2 regions of the Streptomyces sp. NPDC002537 genome follow, and region 2 is predicted to be linked to the other one. Evidence: riboswitches for the same ligand, from Rfam matches in the RefSeq annotation. Region 2 holds a riboswitch; the other holds the start of a gene.
What was found. A riboswitch is a leader RNA that binds a small molecule or an ion and turns the genes downstream of it on or off. The one in region 2 is predicted to bind thiamine pyrophosphate.
Positions count from the first base shown of each region.

Region 1: linked by a shared signal. The riboswitch ahead of ACWD4A_RS07260 (thiamine ABC transporter substrate-binding protein) and the one ahead of thiO (glycine oxidase ThiO) in region 2 are both predicted to bind thiamine pyrophosphate.

Region 1 is NZ_JBSFWT010000010.1:32,774-40,520, forward strand. Features, by position in the region: gene frr (ribosome recycling factor) at 1-59, shown strand, start outside; gene ACWD4A_RS07250 (phosphatidate cytidylyltransferase) at 59-1,183, shown strand; gene rlmN (23S rRNA (adenine(2503)-C(2))-methyltransferase RlmN) at 1,349-2,458, shown strand; TPP riboswitch at 2,506-2,610, shown strand; gene ACWD4A_RS07260 (thiamine ABC transporter substrate-binding protein) at 2,605-3,690, shown strand; gene ACWD4A_RS07265 (ABC transporter permease) at 3,780-5,393, shown strand; gene ACWD4A_RS07270 (ABC transporter ATP-binding protein) at 5,394-6,419, shown strand; gene ACWD4A_RS07275 (hypothetical protein) at 6,484-7,443, opposite strand; gene ACWD4A_RS07280 (hypothetical protein) at 7,576-7,747, opposite strand, start outside.
Region 2 is NZ_JBSFWT010000131.1:4,816-12,562, forward strand. Features, by position in the region: gene ACWD4A_RS33425 (sulfite oxidase-like oxidoreductase) at 54-677, shown strand; gene ACWD4A_RS33430 (deoxyribonuclease IV) at 817-1,683, opposite strand; gene pknB (Stk1 family PASTA domain-containing Ser/Thr kinase) at 1,714-3,663, opposite strand; gene ACWD4A_RS33440 (thiazole synthase) at 3,980-4,783, opposite strand; gene thiS (sulfur carrier protein ThiS) at 4,793-5,032, opposite strand; gene thiO (glycine oxidase ThiO) at 5,029-6,207, opposite strand; TPP riboswitch at 6,204-6,317, opposite strand; gene ACWD4A_RS33455 (NAD(P)/FAD-dependent oxidoreductase) at 6,494-7,729, shown strand.

The DNA of each region.
Region 1 (7,747 bases), on a different contig from region 2:
ACGTCGCGCAGGTGGACGAGCTGCTCAAGCACAAGGAAGCCGAGCTCCTCGAGGTCTGATGAACGAGACATCCTGGGGGGCCCCGTCGAGCGCCGGGTACTGGGGGGCCGCCGACCGGGGACCCTCCCCCTCGCTCGGAGGGGACGTGCGCCCGGGTTCGGCGGGTCCTGTGCATGAGGCGGGCGCCGCGGCGCAGACTCGCCCCATGCCCACCGTGCCCTCCTCATCAGGCGGAGACCAGGACGACCGTGACCAGGGGGCCGCTCACCTGCGCGGCCCCCTGTTCCGCGATGAACAGGAGCCCGACATCCGGCCCCAGGAGTCTGCCCCGGAGCCTGTATCCCCCCAGGCACCCAAGGCCGGCAGGAAGAGCGCCGGCCGCGACCTCCGGGCCGCGATAGGGGTGGGCCTCGGCCTGGGCGCGGTCATTCTCGCCTCCCTGTTCATCTACAAGCCCGTCTTCCTCGGCGTGATCGTCGTGGCCGTCGTCGTCGGGCTGTGGGAGCTGACCTCCCGCCTCTCCGAGCGGAAGGCCGTCAAGGCCCCCTTGGTGCCGCTCGCGCTCGGCGGCGCCGCGATGGTCATCGCGGGCTACGCGAGCGGCGCCGAGGGCGCCTGGGTGGCGATGGCCTTCACCGCGCTCGCCGTGCTCGTGTGGCGGATGACGGAGCCGCCGGACGACTACCTCAAGGACGTCACGGCGGGCATCTTCGCCGCGTTCTACGTGCCGTTCCTGGCGACCTTCGTGGCCCTGATGCTGGCCGCGGGCGACGGCGCGTGGCGGGTGCTCACCTTCCTGATCCTCACGGTCGTGAGCGACACCGGCGCGTACGCGGTGGGCTGGAAGTTCGGCAAGCGCAAGCTGGCGCCGCGCATCAGCCCCGGCAAGACGCGCGAGGGGCTGCTCGGGGCCGTGCTGTTCGCCATGGTGGCGGGCGCGCTGTGCATGCAGTTCATGATCGACGGCGGTCGGTGGTGGCAGGGTCTGCTGCTGGGGCTCGCCGTCGCGGCCAGCGCCACGCTGGGCGATCTGGGCGAGTCCATGATCAAGCGCGACCTCGGCATCAAGGACATGGGCGCGCTGCTGCCCGGCCACGGCGGGATCATGGACCGGCTGGACTCGCTGCTGCCGACCGCACCGGTGGTGTGGCTGCTGATGGTGGTCTTCGTCGGCTCGTCCTGAACCGGGCCAGGTACCCTGGAAGGGCTCGTCGCTGTGCGGCGGGCCCTTTTCCGGCCCCGTGCCTGCGGGGGTCCCCCTGTGAGATCTCCGGGTTCCGGCATCGTCCTGCCGCTGGCTCCGCGATTGCGGAGGTCATCCGCCGTCGTCAACGAGGAGTCCCTGCTCATGGCCCCCGCGCCCGGAGAACTGACGTTCGTAGCCCCCCGCGGGGCCAAGCTGCCCCCGCGGCATCTCGCCGACCTCTCGCCCGCCGAGCGCCGCGAGGCCGTGGCGGCGATCGGTGAGAAGCCGTTCCGCGCCAAGCAGCTGTCGCAGCACTACTTCGCCCGGTACACGCACGATCCCGCGGCGTGGACCGACATCCCCGCCGCCGCCCGCGAGAAGCTCGCGGCCGAGCTGCTGCCGGAGCTGATGAGCGTCGTCCGGCACATCTCGTGCGACGACGACACCACCCGCAAGACCCTGTGGCGCCTGCACGACGGCAAGCTCGTCGAGTCCGTCCTGATGCGCTACCCCGACCGGGTCACCATGTGCATCAGTTCGCAGGCGGGCTGCGGCATGAACTGCCCGTTCTGCGCCACCGGCCAGGCCGGGCTGGACCGCAACCTGTCCACCGCGGAGATCGTGCACCAGATCGTGGACGGCATGCGCGCGCTGCGCGACGGCGAGGTGCCCGGCGGGCCCGCGCGCCTGTCCAACATCGTCTTCATGGGCATGGGCGAGCCGCTCGCGAACTACAAGCGCGTCGTGGGTGCCATCCGCCGCCTGACCGACCCCGAGCCGGACGGCCTCGGGCTCTCCCAGCGCGGCATCACCGTCTCCACGGTCGGCCTGGTCCCGGCGATGCACCGCTTCGCCGACGAGGGCTTCAAGTGTCGTCTCGCGGTCTCGCTGCACGCGCCCGACGACGAGCTGCGCGACACCCTGGTGCCGGTCAACACCCGCTGGAAGGTCCGCGAGGTCCTCGACGCCGCCTGGGAGTACGCGGAGAAGTCCGGCCGCCGCATCTCCATCGAGTACGCCCTGATCCGCGACATCAACGACCAGGCGTGGCGCGGTGACCTGCTCGGCCGCCTCCTCAAGGGCAAGCGCGTGCACGTCAACCTCATCCCGCTCAACCCCACCCCGGGCTCGAAGTGGACGGCCTCCCGCCCCGAGGACGAGCGGGCGTTCGTCGAGGCCATCGCCTCGCACGGCGTGCCCGTGACCGTCCGCGACACCCGTGGTCAGGAGATCGACGGGGCCTGCGGTCAGCTGGCGGCCACCGAGCGCTGAGCGCGGCCCGCCCGGGGTGCACTGATACGGTGCATTCGCACAAATGAACAATCCGACAGGGGAGCGCGGAAGCGCTGAGAGTGCGGCACGGGCCGCAGACCCTCGGACCTGATCCGGGTCATACCGGCGTAGGGAGTCAGCACATCATGAACACCAACCTCCGGCGTGCCCTGGGCGCGGCCGCGGCCGTCGCGCTCGGGCTGCCCGCGCTCGCCGCCTGCGGCTCGGACGGCTCGGACAAGGCCGACGGCGGCAAGACCGTCACCCTGGTCTCGCACGACTCGTTCCAGGTCTCGGACAGCGTGCTCAAGGAGTTCGAGCAGCAGAGCGGCTACACCGTCAAGGTGCTCAAGAGCGGTGACGCCGGGGCCGCCGTCAACCAGGCGATCCTCTCCGCGAAGCACCCGCAGGGCGATGTCTTCTTCGGCGTCGACAACACCCTCCTGTCGCGCGCGCTCGACAAGAACCTCTTCACCCCGTACGAGGCCAAGGGCCTGGACAGGGTCCCCAAGGAGCTCCAGACCGACGCCGGCCGGCACCGGGTCACCCCGATCGACACCGGCGACATCTGCGTCAACTACGACCGCGCGTACTTCGCCGACCACAAGCTGGCCCCGCCGCAGTCCTTCGACGACCTGGTCAAGCCGGAGTACAAGAACCTCCTCGTCACCGAGAACTCCGCCACGTCGTCGCCCGGCCTCGCCTTCCAGCTCGGCACGGTCGCCAAGTACGGCGACGACGGCTGGCAGGACTACTGGAAGAAGCTGAAGGCCAACGGCGTCGAGGTGGTCGACGGCTGGGAGCAGGCCTACAACCAGCGCTTCTCCGGCTCCGCCGCGGGCAGGAAGGCCAAGAGCGACAAGCCGCTGGTCGTCTCCTACGCCTCCAGCCCGCCCGCCGAGGTCCTGGACGTGAAGCCGCAGCCGAAGGAGGGCCCGACCGGCGTCGCGACCGGCACCTGCTTCCGGCAGATCGAATTCGCCGGGCTGCTCTCCGGCGCGAAGAACACCGAGGGCGGCAAGGCCCTGATCGACTTCCTGCTGAGCAAGAAGTTCCAGGAGGACATGCCGCTGAGCATGTTCGTCAAGCCCGCCGCCCGGGACGCCGCGCTGCCCGAGGTGTTCACCAAGTACGGCGCGAAGGTCGACGCCCCCGAGGTGCTCGCCCCCGAGAAGATCGCCAAGAACCGCGAGCAGTGGGTCAAGGAATGGTCCTCGATCGTCCTGAAGTAGACGCCGCCGACAATCCCTCCAGGGGCTCTCTGCGGCCCTCCCGGCGGTCCCGGGAGGGATTCCGGCGAACGGCGGTGCGGCTCGGCCTGATGGCCGTGCCGCTCGCCTTCTTCGGCGTCTTCTTCGCCTACCCCGTCGCCGCCATCGTGTCCCGGGGACTCAAGGACGGCGGGCGGTGGCAGTTCGGCCGGATCGGCGAGGTCCTCACCGACCCCGCGATCGGCCACGTCCTGTGGTTCACCACCTGGCAGGCACTCGCCTCCACGGCGCTCACCCTCGCCCTCGCGCTCCCCGGCGCGTACGTCTTCGCGCGCTTCGACTTCCCCGGCAAGCAACTGCTGCGGGCCGTGGTCACCGTCCCCTTCGTGCTGCCCACCGTCGTCGTCGGGTCGGCCTTCCTCGCCCTGCTGGGCCGCGGCGGGCTGCTGGACGAGCTGTGGGGCGTACGCCTGGACACCACTGTGTGGGCGATCCTCCTCGCCCACGTCTTCTTCAACTACGCCGTGGTCGTACGGACCGTGGGCGGCCTCTGGGCGCAGCTCGACCCGAGGCAGGAGGAGGCGGCGCGGGTACTGGGCGCCGGCCGCTTCGCCGCGTGGCGGCGGGTGACCCTGCCCGCCCTGGCGCCCGCCGTCGCCGCCGCGGCGCTCATGGTCTTCCTGTTCACCTTCACCTCGTTCGGCGTCGTCCAGATCCTGGGCGGCCCCCGCTACTCCACCCTCGAAGTGGAGATCTACCAGCAGACCGCGCAGCTGCTGGACCTGCCGACCGCGGCCGTGCTCACCCTGGTGCAGTTCGTGGCGGTGGCCGTGCTGCTCGTGGTGCACGGCCGGACCGTACGGCGCAGGGAGACCGCCCTGAAGCTGGTCGACCCCGCGCGGACCGCCCGCCGTCCGCGCGGTGCGGCCCAGTGGACGCTGCTCGGCTCCGTGCTCGCCGTCATCGCGCTGCTGGTCCTGGTGCCGCTCGTCGTCCTCACCCTGCGCTCCTTCGACGGCCCCGACGGCTACGGCCTGACCTTCTACCGGGCCCTCGCCTCCGCGGGCGACAACGGCGGCACGTTCGTCGTCGCCCCGCTGGAGGCCATCGGGAACTCCCTGGCGTACGCGCTGGCCGCCACCGGCATCGCGGTGGTCGTGGGCGGTCTGGCGGCCGCGGCGCTCACCCGGCGTGCGGGCAGGCTGGTACGGGGTTTCGACGCGCTGCTGATGCTGCCGCTCGGCACCTCCGCGGTGACCGTCGGCTTCGGTTTCCTGATCACCCTGGACGAGCCGCCGCTCGACCTGCGCACGTCATGGATCCTGGTGCCGCTCGCGCAGGCACTGGTGGGTGTGCCGTTCGTCGTCCGGACGATGCTGCCCGTGCTGCGCGCGGTGGACGCCCGGCTGCGCGAGGCGGCGGCGGTGCTGGGCGCCTCGCCCCTGCGGGCCTGGCGCGAGGTGGACCTGCCGCTGGTGGGGCGGGCCCTGGCGGTCGCCGCGGGCTTCGCGTTCGCCGTGTCGCTGGGCGAGTTCGGGGCGACCGTCTTCATCGCCCGGCCCGACAGCCCGACGCTGCCCGTGGCGGTGGCCAGGCTGCTCGGCAGGCCCGGGGAGCTCAACTACGGGCAGGCGATGGCCCTCAGCACGATCCTGATGCTGGTGTGCGCGGTCGCGCTGCTGGTTCTGGAGCGCGTCCGCACCGACCGTTCGGGAGAGTTCTAGATGTCCCTGCTGCGACTGGACGGCGTGACCGTGCGCTTCGGCGAGCGCGCGGTGCTGGACTCGGTGGACCTGGAGGTCGCCGAGCACGAGACGGTGTGCGTACTGGGCCCGAGCGGCAGCGGCAAGTCCACGCTGCTGCGGGTGGTCGCCGGTCTGCAGCGGGCGGACGCCGGGCGGGTGTTCCTGTCCGGGAACGACCAGGAGGGCGTGCCCACGCACCGGCGCGAGGTGGGCCTGATGTTCCAGGACCACCAGCTCTTCCCGCAGCGGGACGTGGGCGGCAACGTCGCCTTCGGGCTGCGCATGCGCGGGACGGGCCGCACCGAGGCGGAGCGGCGGGTGGACGAACTGCTCGACATGGTGGGGCTCCCGGGCGCCCGGCGGCGATCCGTCGCGGCATTGTCGGGCGGTGAGCAGCAGCGCGTCGCGCTCGCCCGCGCCCTCGCGCCGCGGCCGCGGCTGCTGATGCTCGACGAGCCGCTGGGCCAGCTCGACAGGGGGCTGCGGGAGCGGCTCGTCGTCGAACTGCGCGAGCTTTTCGGACGGCTGGGCACCACGGTGCTGGCCGTCACCCACGACCAGGGCGAGGCGTTCGCGCTCGCCGACCGGGTGGTGGTCATGCGGGACGGCCGGATCGCTCAGGCCGGGACGCCCCTGGAGGTCTGGCAGCGGCCCGCGTCCGAGTTCGTGGCCCGTTTCCTCGGCTTCGACAACGTCGTCGGGGCGACCGTGTCCGGGGAACGCGCGGACACGGTGTGGGGCAAGGTGCCGGTGGCTGCCGGGACGCCCCAGGGGGAGTGCCGGCTGCTCGTACGGCCCGCGGGCGTACGGCTGGTGCCTTCGGCGGAAGGGCTGCCCTGCGAGGTGACCGGTCGCACGTTCCGGGGAGACCACGTGGCCGTGCTGCTGCGGCCTTCGGACGGGCCGGAGCTGGAGGCGTCCTGCGAGCTGCGCTCCGCGCCGGACGTGGGCGACCGGGTCGGCGTCGTGTTCGACGCGGGCGACGTGGTGGTGCTGGCGGGCTGAAGTGCCCCGGGCGGGCCGGATTTTCCGGCCCGCCCGATGTTTGGGGAGCGAAGTCCCGCAGAGGTCAGCCGACCGTTGTCGACTGCGGTTCCTTCTCCGGGGATTCCGGCGACTCCGGCGACTCCGGCGATTCCGACGACGGTGTCGCCGCGTGGGCGTCCGGTTCGCCGAACCAGGCGACCGCCACCGCGCCCGCCACGGCCAGCAGGAAGCCCAGCACCGCCACCCAGGCGAAGCCGGGACGGGAGTTGTCGCCGAGCAGCAGGACGCCGATGATGCCCGGCAGCACGGTCTCGCCGACGACCAGGGCCGCGGTGGCACCGTTGACCGAGCCGATCTGCAGGGCGACCGTGTGCAGGTACATGCCGACGGCACCCGATATGAGGATGGCGTAGAGCGCCGGGTCGGCGATCAGGGTGGGCAGGTCGAACGGGTCGATGCCGTCCAGGATGCGTACACCCACGCCGATCGCGCCGAAGCCGAGACCGGACAGCAGACCGGCCAGGATCGCGGCCCGCGAGCCCAGCAGGCGGACCGCCACCGTGCCGCCGCCCATCAGCACGACGGAGATGATCAGCAGCCACCAGTGCGTGGACCGGGCGGCGTCACCGCCGCCCTCGTGCCCCGCGGCGGTCGCCAGCAGCACGAGCGCGGAGCAGACGACACCGATGGACGCCCACTCCGGCTTGGTCAGCCGGATGCCCAGGAGCCTGATGCTCAGCACGGCCGTGACGACGAGGTTGGCGCTGATGACCGTCTGGGAGAGGAACAGCGGCAGCATCCGGGCGGCCAGCGCGCCCAGCCCGAAGCCGATGAAGTCCAGGACCGTGCCGACCATGAACTCCCAGGTCACGGCGGCCTTCGCGGTGGAGGCGAGGCTCGGGCCGCCATGCTGGGTGGTGCCCGTGGAGGACGCCTTCGCGGCCTCCTGGCGGGCCGATTTGCGCGATCCCACCGCTTGCAGGACCGAGCCTGTTCCGTAGCAGGCCGAGGCCGCGACAGCCGTCACTAGGCCGATGATCACCAAAAGCTCCGTTCGCCTGATAAACCGTCGTGCTCCTGAGGCAGACGTGCTTTTCGGCGCGGAAGTTGCTTTGGGTCAAGAAAAGGTCAAGGACGATTCGGTCACCTGGTCATGCCGGTCACCTCATGCCGGTCACCTGGTCATGGGCAGCGCGGCCAGCTCGGCGATGGCCCATGTCAGCGGGGTCAGCACGGCCAGCAGCACACAGATGCGCAGCACGGCCGCCCCGCGCAGCATGGAGACGGGCAGCCCGAGGCGCTGGAGCGCCGCCGTGGTGCCCGTGCGGTTCTGCCGGCTGTCCAGG
Region 2 (7,747 bases):
TATGACGGAGGCCCTGGTCATCGGCATGCTCCGAGGTCTGACACCATGGAGGTATGGGTCAGTCGGAAAGCCGCGAGGGAGAACATCTTGAGCTCCCCCCGGGGCAGCGTCTCCAGCGCGGATGGCCGGTGACGCACTACGGGCCGGTCCCGAGGTTCCGGCCGGAGCGCTGGGAGTTCCGCGTCTTCGGGTCCACCGCCGACGGTGAGAAGCACTGCTGGACGCACGACGAGTTCTCCGCCCTGCCGTACGCGACGGTCGTCGCCGACCTGCACTGCGTCACGAAGTACAGCATGCTGGGCGCCGAATGGGGCGGTGTGCCGACCCGTACGATCCTCGAACTCGCCCCGCCCGCGCCCGAGGTCACGCATGTGATGGTGTGGGCGGAGTACGGCTTCAGCTCCAACCTCCGGCTGTCCGACTTCGCGTCGGAGCAGAGCATTTTCGCCACCCACAAGGACGGTGAGCTGCTCACCGCCGAGCACGGCTTTCCGGTACGCCTCGTGGTCCCCCACCTCTATGCGTGGAAGGGGCCCAAATGGGTGCGCGGCGTGGAATACATGACCGCCGACCGGCGGGGCTTCTGGGAAGAACGCGGCTACCACAACATCGGTGACCCCTGGCAGGAACAACGCTATTCCTACCAGGAAAAGCCGGGCGAGGGTCCGGAACTCTGACGTCGGCCGTCCCGCCATTGCGGACTACGGTCCGCGAAATCCAGCCCGTCCTGGGGGCACCTCCTGGGGGTCCCCCCAGACGGAGTCTGGGGGAGGTAGCTGGGGGAGATTGAGGACAACGCGGCGAAGCCGTGTCGCGTCAGAGCGCGGCGGCGCCGTCCCGGAGTGACTTCAGCCGCGCCACATCCGCCGCATGGCCCGCCGGACCACCCGGCGTCTCGATCGTGAGGGGCACACCCTCCGTCGCGGGGTGCGCGAAAAGCTCCGCGAAAGGGTCCGCCCCGATATGGCCCGAGCCGATGTTCTCGTGGCGGTCCCGATGGGCGCCCACCGCCTCCTTGGAGTCATTGGCGTGGATCAGCCGCAGCCGCCCCTCGCCCACGACGGAGACCAGTTCGTCGAGGGTCCGCTTCATGCCGCCGGTCTCCGCGAGGTCGTGGCCCGCGGCGAAGACGTGGCACGTGTCCAGGCACACCCCGAGCTTCGGGTGCCGCTCCAGCGCGTCGAAGTAGGGGCCCAGGTCCTCCACCAGTGAGCAGAGTGACGAGCCCTGACCCGCCGTCGGCTCCAGCAGCAGCCACGGGTCGTCGTCGTGGGTCAGCTCGTCCAGCAGCGGCAACAGCCGCTCGTGGACCTGCGCCAGGGCCTCCCGGCGCGGGCGGCCGCCGGTCGCCGAGCCGGTGTGGACGACGACCCCGAGGGCGCCGATCGCCCGCCCCCGGCGCAGCGAGTGCCGCAGCGACTCCCCGGACAGCTCGACCGTCGCCTCGGTGTGCGAACCGAAGTTGATCAGGTACGGGGCGTGCACCCAGACCGGCAGCGACTCCTCCGCGCAGGCCGCCCGGAACTCCTCGTCCTGCCGGGGATTACCCTCCGGAGTCGCCCAGCCCCGCGGGTTGGCGACGAAGACCTGCACCGTCTCGGCGCCCATCTCCCGCGCGTACGGCAGGCCGGTCCGGGCGAGACCCCCGGCGACGGGGATGTGCCCGCCGACGGGGTTGCGCAGGCGCGGGGGCGAAAGGGGAGTACGCACGGTCTAGAAGCCGCCCTTGAGCTTGATGGTGATGGTGTCGCCCTTGACGGCCTTGTCGCCGCCCTTGACGGACTGGCTGTCGACGGAGTCCCGGGGGAAGAAGAACGGCCGGTCCACCTCGACCTTGAAACCCGCCGCCGTGAGGGCCTGCTTGGCGTCGGCCTCGCTCTTCCCGGTGACGTCCGGGACCGTCACCATCTCCTTGCCCTTGGAGAGGGTGAGGGTGATGGTGTCGCCCTTGGCCGCCTTGTCGCCGTCGCCGGGGGACTGCGCCGCCACCCCGCCCTGGGGGACGTCGGAGTAGACCTGGGCGTCCGCGACCTGGACCTTGAAGCCCTTGTCCTGGAGAGCGGACGTCGCGGCTGCGACGGAGAGGCCCTGCACCTTCGGCACGCTCAGGGCCTCGCCCTTGCTGACGGTCAGCGCGACCGGGGAGTCCGGCCGGCGCTGCGAACCCGGCTTGGGATCGGTGGCCAGCACCGCGCCCGCCGGGGTCTCGCCGCTGAACTGCTTGCCGACCTCGCCGACCGTCAGCCCCGCGCCCTCGATCTTCTTCTTCGCCTCGTCGAAGGGCATGCCGACGACGTTGGGCACCTCCGCCCTCGCGGGGCCCCTGGACACGGTGATCGTCACCGTGCCGGTGTTCCGCACCCGGCTGCCGGGGCCGGGGTCGGTCGCGATGACGTGGCCCTGCTCGACGGTGTCGCTGAAGTCCTGCTTCGTCTTCACCCCGAGCCCGGCCTTGCCGAGTTCCTGCTCGGCCTTCTCCTGGGTCATGTCCAGGACGGCCGGGACGGTCGTGAACTGGCCGGAGCTGATGTACCAGATGCCCGTGCCCACCACGGCGAGCAGCACGGCCGCGAGCACGGCGAGCAGCCCGCGGCTCGGACGGCGCCGGAACCCGCGCGTTCGGGGCGCGGCGGGGCCGGGCGGGACGGGGGGAGCGGGCGGCCGTTCCAGCCGCGTGGTGCGGCCCAGCCCCTCGTCCACCGGCTCCGGCCGCGCCGCGGCGGGCCGGGGGATCACGCTCGTACGGTCCTCGGAGCCGGACGGCGCGCCCGGCTCCGGCGTGCGCGCCTGCGGCGGCAGGGTGTCCAACTGCTCGTCGGACAGCTCCGCCCGCGCCGCGCGGACCTCGGCCAGCAGGCCCACCGCGTCGGCCGGGCGCCGCTGCGGGTCGCGGGCGGTGGCCGTGGCCACGAGCCCGTCCAGCCGCGGCGCCAGCCCCGGGACCGCCGCCGACGGCGGCGGCACGTCCTCGTGCAGGTGCTGGTAGAGGACCTGGGCGGGGGTGCTGCCGGCGTGCGGCTTGGCGCCGGTGAGCATCTCGTAGAGGACGACGCCGCAGGCGTAGACGTCCACGCGGGTGTCGGCGGTGCCGTGCTCCATCTGCTCGGGCGCCAGGTAGGACACCGTCCCCAGGACCGAGCCGGTGGACGCCGTGGTCGTGGTGTCCACGGCCCGTACGAGCCCGAAGTCGGCGACCTTCACCCGGCCGTCGTCGCCGATCAGCACGTTCTCGGGCTTCATGTCGCGGTGGACCAGCCCCGCGAGGTGGGCCGCGCCCAGCGCCGCGAGCACCGGCTCCACTATGTCGAGGGCCGCCCTCGGCTGGAGGGCGCCGCGCTCCCGCAGCACGTCGCGCAGGGTGCAGCCGGCCACGTACTCCATCGCGAGGTAGACGTACGTGCCGTCCGTGCCCTGGTCGAAGACGCCCACCACGTTCGGGTGGTCGAGCCGGGCCACGGACTTGGCCTCGCGGATGAAGCGCTCCACGAACGCCTCGTCGGCGGCGAGCGCCGGGTGCATCACCTTCAGCGCGAGCACCCGGTCGAGGCGGGTGTCCAGGGCGCGGTAGACCGTGGCCATGCCGCCGACGGCGATCCGGGCCTCGACCCGGTAGCGGCCGTCCAGCACATGCCCGACGAGCGGGTCCCCTAGCGTCGTATCCACGTCAGAAGTCTATGAGCCACCACGGGAAGCCCCCTAGCGCCCCGGGCCCGCCGTGCCTGCGGCGGGCTTTTCCCCTACCCGCCCCTTCCCGAAACTGGGGGAGACCCCCGGACCCCCGACCGCGCTCCGCGCGGTGTCCTCAAACGCCGGACGGGCTGGATGTGCGGACCGTGGTTCTTTGACCTGCGGCCCGCAGGCTTGCGGCCCGCAGGCTGCGGACTGCGGACTGCGCCGGCAAAATCAGCCCGTCCGGCGATTGAGGACGCGGCCGCAGGCCGCTCCCGCCGCAGGCGGCAGACGACCCGCAGTCAGAGAACTACGCGCCGCTGAACGCCGGCCGCTCCGGGTCGAAATCCGCCAAGCCCTCCGCAGGAGACGAGGCCTCGGCGAAATGACGCCGCGGAATCCGCCCGGCCCGGTACGCCAGCCGCCCCGCCTCGACGGCATGTCGCATCGCCTCCGCCATCAGCACCGGCTCCTGCGCCCGGGTCACCGCCGAGGCGAGCATCACCGCCGCGCACCCCAGTTCCATCGCGATGGCCGCGTCCGACGCGGTGCCCGCGCCCGCGTCCAGGATCACCGGCACCCCGGCGCGCTCGGTGATCAGCTGGAAGTTGTGCGGATTGCGGATGCCGAGGCCGGAGCCGATCGGCGACCCCAGCGGCATGATCGCGGCGCAGCCCGCGTCCTCCAGCCGACGGGCGAGCACCGGGTCGTCGTTGGTGTAGGGCAGCACGGTGAAGCCGTCGTCCACCAGGATCTCCGCCGCGTCCAGGAGCTCGACCGGGTCGGGCAGCAGCGTCCGCTCGTCGGCGATCACCTCCAGCTTGACCCAGTCCGTCCCGAGCGCCTCCCGGGCCAGCCGCGCGGTGAGCACCGCCTCGCCCGCGGTGAAGCAGCCCGCCGTGTTCGGCAGGACGCGGATGTCGTGCTTCCGGAGCAGGGACAGCACCGAGCCCCGGACGTTCGTGTCCAGCCGCCGCATCGCGACGGTGGTCAGCTCGGTGCCGGAGGCGAGCAGCGCCCGCTCCAGGATGTCCAGGCTGGGCGCGCCGCCCGTGCCCATGATCAGGCGGGACGTGAAGGTGGTGCCGGCGATGGTGAGCAGGTCATCTGCCATCAGGGCTGATCAGCCTCCCTGCACTGCGGTGAGGACCTCGACGCGGTCGCCCTCGCCGAGGGTGGTCGCGGCCCACTGGCCGCGCGGGACGACGGCCTCGTTCACGGCGGCGGCGACCCCGCTGTGCGCGCTGGTCAGGCCGGCCACCAGACCGTCGAGGGTCAGGCCCCGGGGTATCGCGCGGCTCTCGCCGTTGACGCTGATGCCGATGTGGGCCTCGGGGCTGTCGGTGGGGTCGGTGGGGTTCATGCGGGCAGCTCCTGGAGCGCGTTCGAAAAGCGTAGGGGCGAGAAGGGGCGGGCCTCTTCGGGCAGCCGTCCGGTGGTCAGCGCCGTCGCCATCACCTCGCCCGTCAGCGGGGTGAGCAGCACGCCGTTGCGGTGGTGGCCGGTGGCGGCGAGCAGGCCGGGCAGGGCCGTCGGGCCCAGCAGGGGGGCGTTGTCGGGGGAGCCGGGGCGCAGCCCGGCGAGGGCCTCCACCCATGGCAGTTCGGTGATGCCGGGCACCAGCTCGTGCGCGTCGCGCAGCAGCTCGTAGACGCCGCCCGCGGTGACGGTGGTGTCCCAGCCGAGTTCCTCGGTCGTCGCGCCGACGACCAGCTCGCCGTTCTCGCGCGGCACCAGGTACACGTGCCCGCCGCGCACCACCGCCCGCACCGTCCGGGAGAGGAACGGCGCGTACGCCGCGGGCACGCGCAGCCGCAGGATCTGGCCCTTGACCGGGCGCACGGGCGGCAGGACGTGCTCGGGGACGCCCGCGAGGGTGCCGCTGCGGCTGCCCGCGGCGAGCACGGTCCGCCAGGCGGAGACCCGGGTGCCGTCCGCGAGCTCGGCGCCGGAGGCCCGGTCGTGCGAGATCAGCAGCCGCACCGCCGCGGTGCGGTGGAGGACGACGCCCGCCCGTTCGCAGGCGGTGAGCAGCGCCGCGGCGAGCCGCCGGGGGTCGGTCTGGTGGTCGCCGTCGACGCGCACGCCCCCGCGCACGCCCGGCGCGAGCATCGGTTCGAGCCGACGGCACTCGCGGCCCGACAGCCACTCCGAGTCCAGCCCGGACCGCTGCTGGAGGGCGTGGAGCTCCCGCAGATGGGCCCGGTCGTCGGCGTCGAGCGCGACGGCGAGCGTGCCGCAGGCGCGATAGCCGGTGTCCCGGCCGCTCGCCTCCTCCAGCTCCGCGGTGAACTCCGGATAGCGCCGTGCGGACGCCAGGTTGAGCGCGAGCAGCTCCTGCTCGCCGTAGTGCAGCTCGGTCACCGCGGCGAGCATCCCGGCCGCGACCTGCGCGGCGCCGCCGCCCGGGTCGGGGTCCGCGAGGGCGACGCGCAGCCCCCGCTGCGCGGCACGCCACGCCGTGACCAGGCCGATGATCCCGCCGCCGACGACCAGGGCGTCGTACGCCCCCGGTGACGCTGTGGAAGACGCGTGCATGGGCGTCCAGCTCCTCCCTTCGCCGGCATGACCCGGATCAGGTTCGTACGGTCGGAGGCCGGCCAGCCTCCCTCTCAGCCCGGTGCGTCCGGGCTCCCGCGAGTGCTTGTTCAGCGGCCACCCTAGTACGCGCCGCGAACCGTCCGGAAGGCCGGACGGAGGCGACCGGGCGCCGCGCCGGGGGGCGTGCGCGGCACCGGAGCGCGCCAAACGCCGTGACGTTGTGTCAGAGGTCTCGTCACGCGGTGCTCCGGTCCGGACCGGCCGCCGCCCTACAGTTGATCGGGTGAGCGAGCACCGGAACGAACCGCAGACCGCCGGCGAGCGGCGCGCCGTCATCGTCGGCGCCGGCATGGCCGGGGTGCAGACCGCCGTGGCCCTGCGCGAACAGGGCTGGACCGGCACCATCACCCTGCTGGGGGCCGAGCCCCACCAGCCGTACGACAGGCCACCGCTGTCCAAGGCCGTGCTCCTCGGCAAGGCGGAGGGCTCCGCCTTCGAGGTGGACTTCGCCTCCCTCGGCATAGACCTGGAGCTCGGGCGCGAGGCCGTCCGGCTGCGCGCCGACGAGCACCTGCTGGACACGTCCGCGGGCACCGTCGCCTACGACGTGCTGGTCATCGCCACCGGCGCGCAGCCCGTCGAGCTGCCCGGCAGCGAGGGCATGCCCGGCGTGCACCTGCTGCGCACCCTGGACGACGCCGAGCGGCTGCGCCCGGTGCTGGCCGGACAGCGCGACGTGGTGGCCGTCGGCGCGGGCTGGATCGGCGCCGAGTTCGCCACCGCCGCCCGCGAGGCGGGCTGCCGGGTGACGGTCGTCGAGGCCGCGGACCGCCCGCTGGCGGGCGCCCTGCCCGCCGAGGTCGCCGCCCACATGGCCGACTGGTACGCCGCCAGCGGCGCCCGGCTGCTCACCGGCGCCCGCGTGGCCACTGTGGAGCCCGGCGCCGTGGTGCTGGCCGACGGCACCCGGCTGCCCGCGGACGCCGTCGTCGTCGGCATCGGGGCGCGGCCCGCCACCGACTGGCTGGCGGGCTCGGGCATCGCGCTCGCCCCCGACCGCTCGGTGGTCACCGACGACCGGCTGCGCACCTCGCTGCCCGACGTCTACGCGGTCGGTGACTGCGCGTCCTTCCCGTCCGCCCGCTACGGCGAGCGGCTCCTGGTGCACCACTGGGACAACGCCCTCCAGGGCCCGCGCACCGTCGCCGGGAACATCGTGCACGGCACCGCCGAGGGGCCCGTCTACGACCCGGTGCCGTACTTCTGGTCCGAGCAGTTCGGCCGGTTCGTGCAGTACGCGGGCCATCACGACGACAGCGACGAGCTCATCTGGCGCGGCGACCCGGCCGGGGCCGCCTGGACGGTGTGCTGGGTGCGCGGGGATGTCCTCGTCGCCCTTCTGGCCGTCGGCCGGCCGCGCGACCTGGCGCAGGGCCGCAAGCTCATCGAGCGCGGCGCGGCCATCGACCGGGCGAAGGCCGCGGACGCGTCGGTGCAGCTGAGGGCGGCCGCCGTGTGAGGGGCGCGCCGGGGGTTC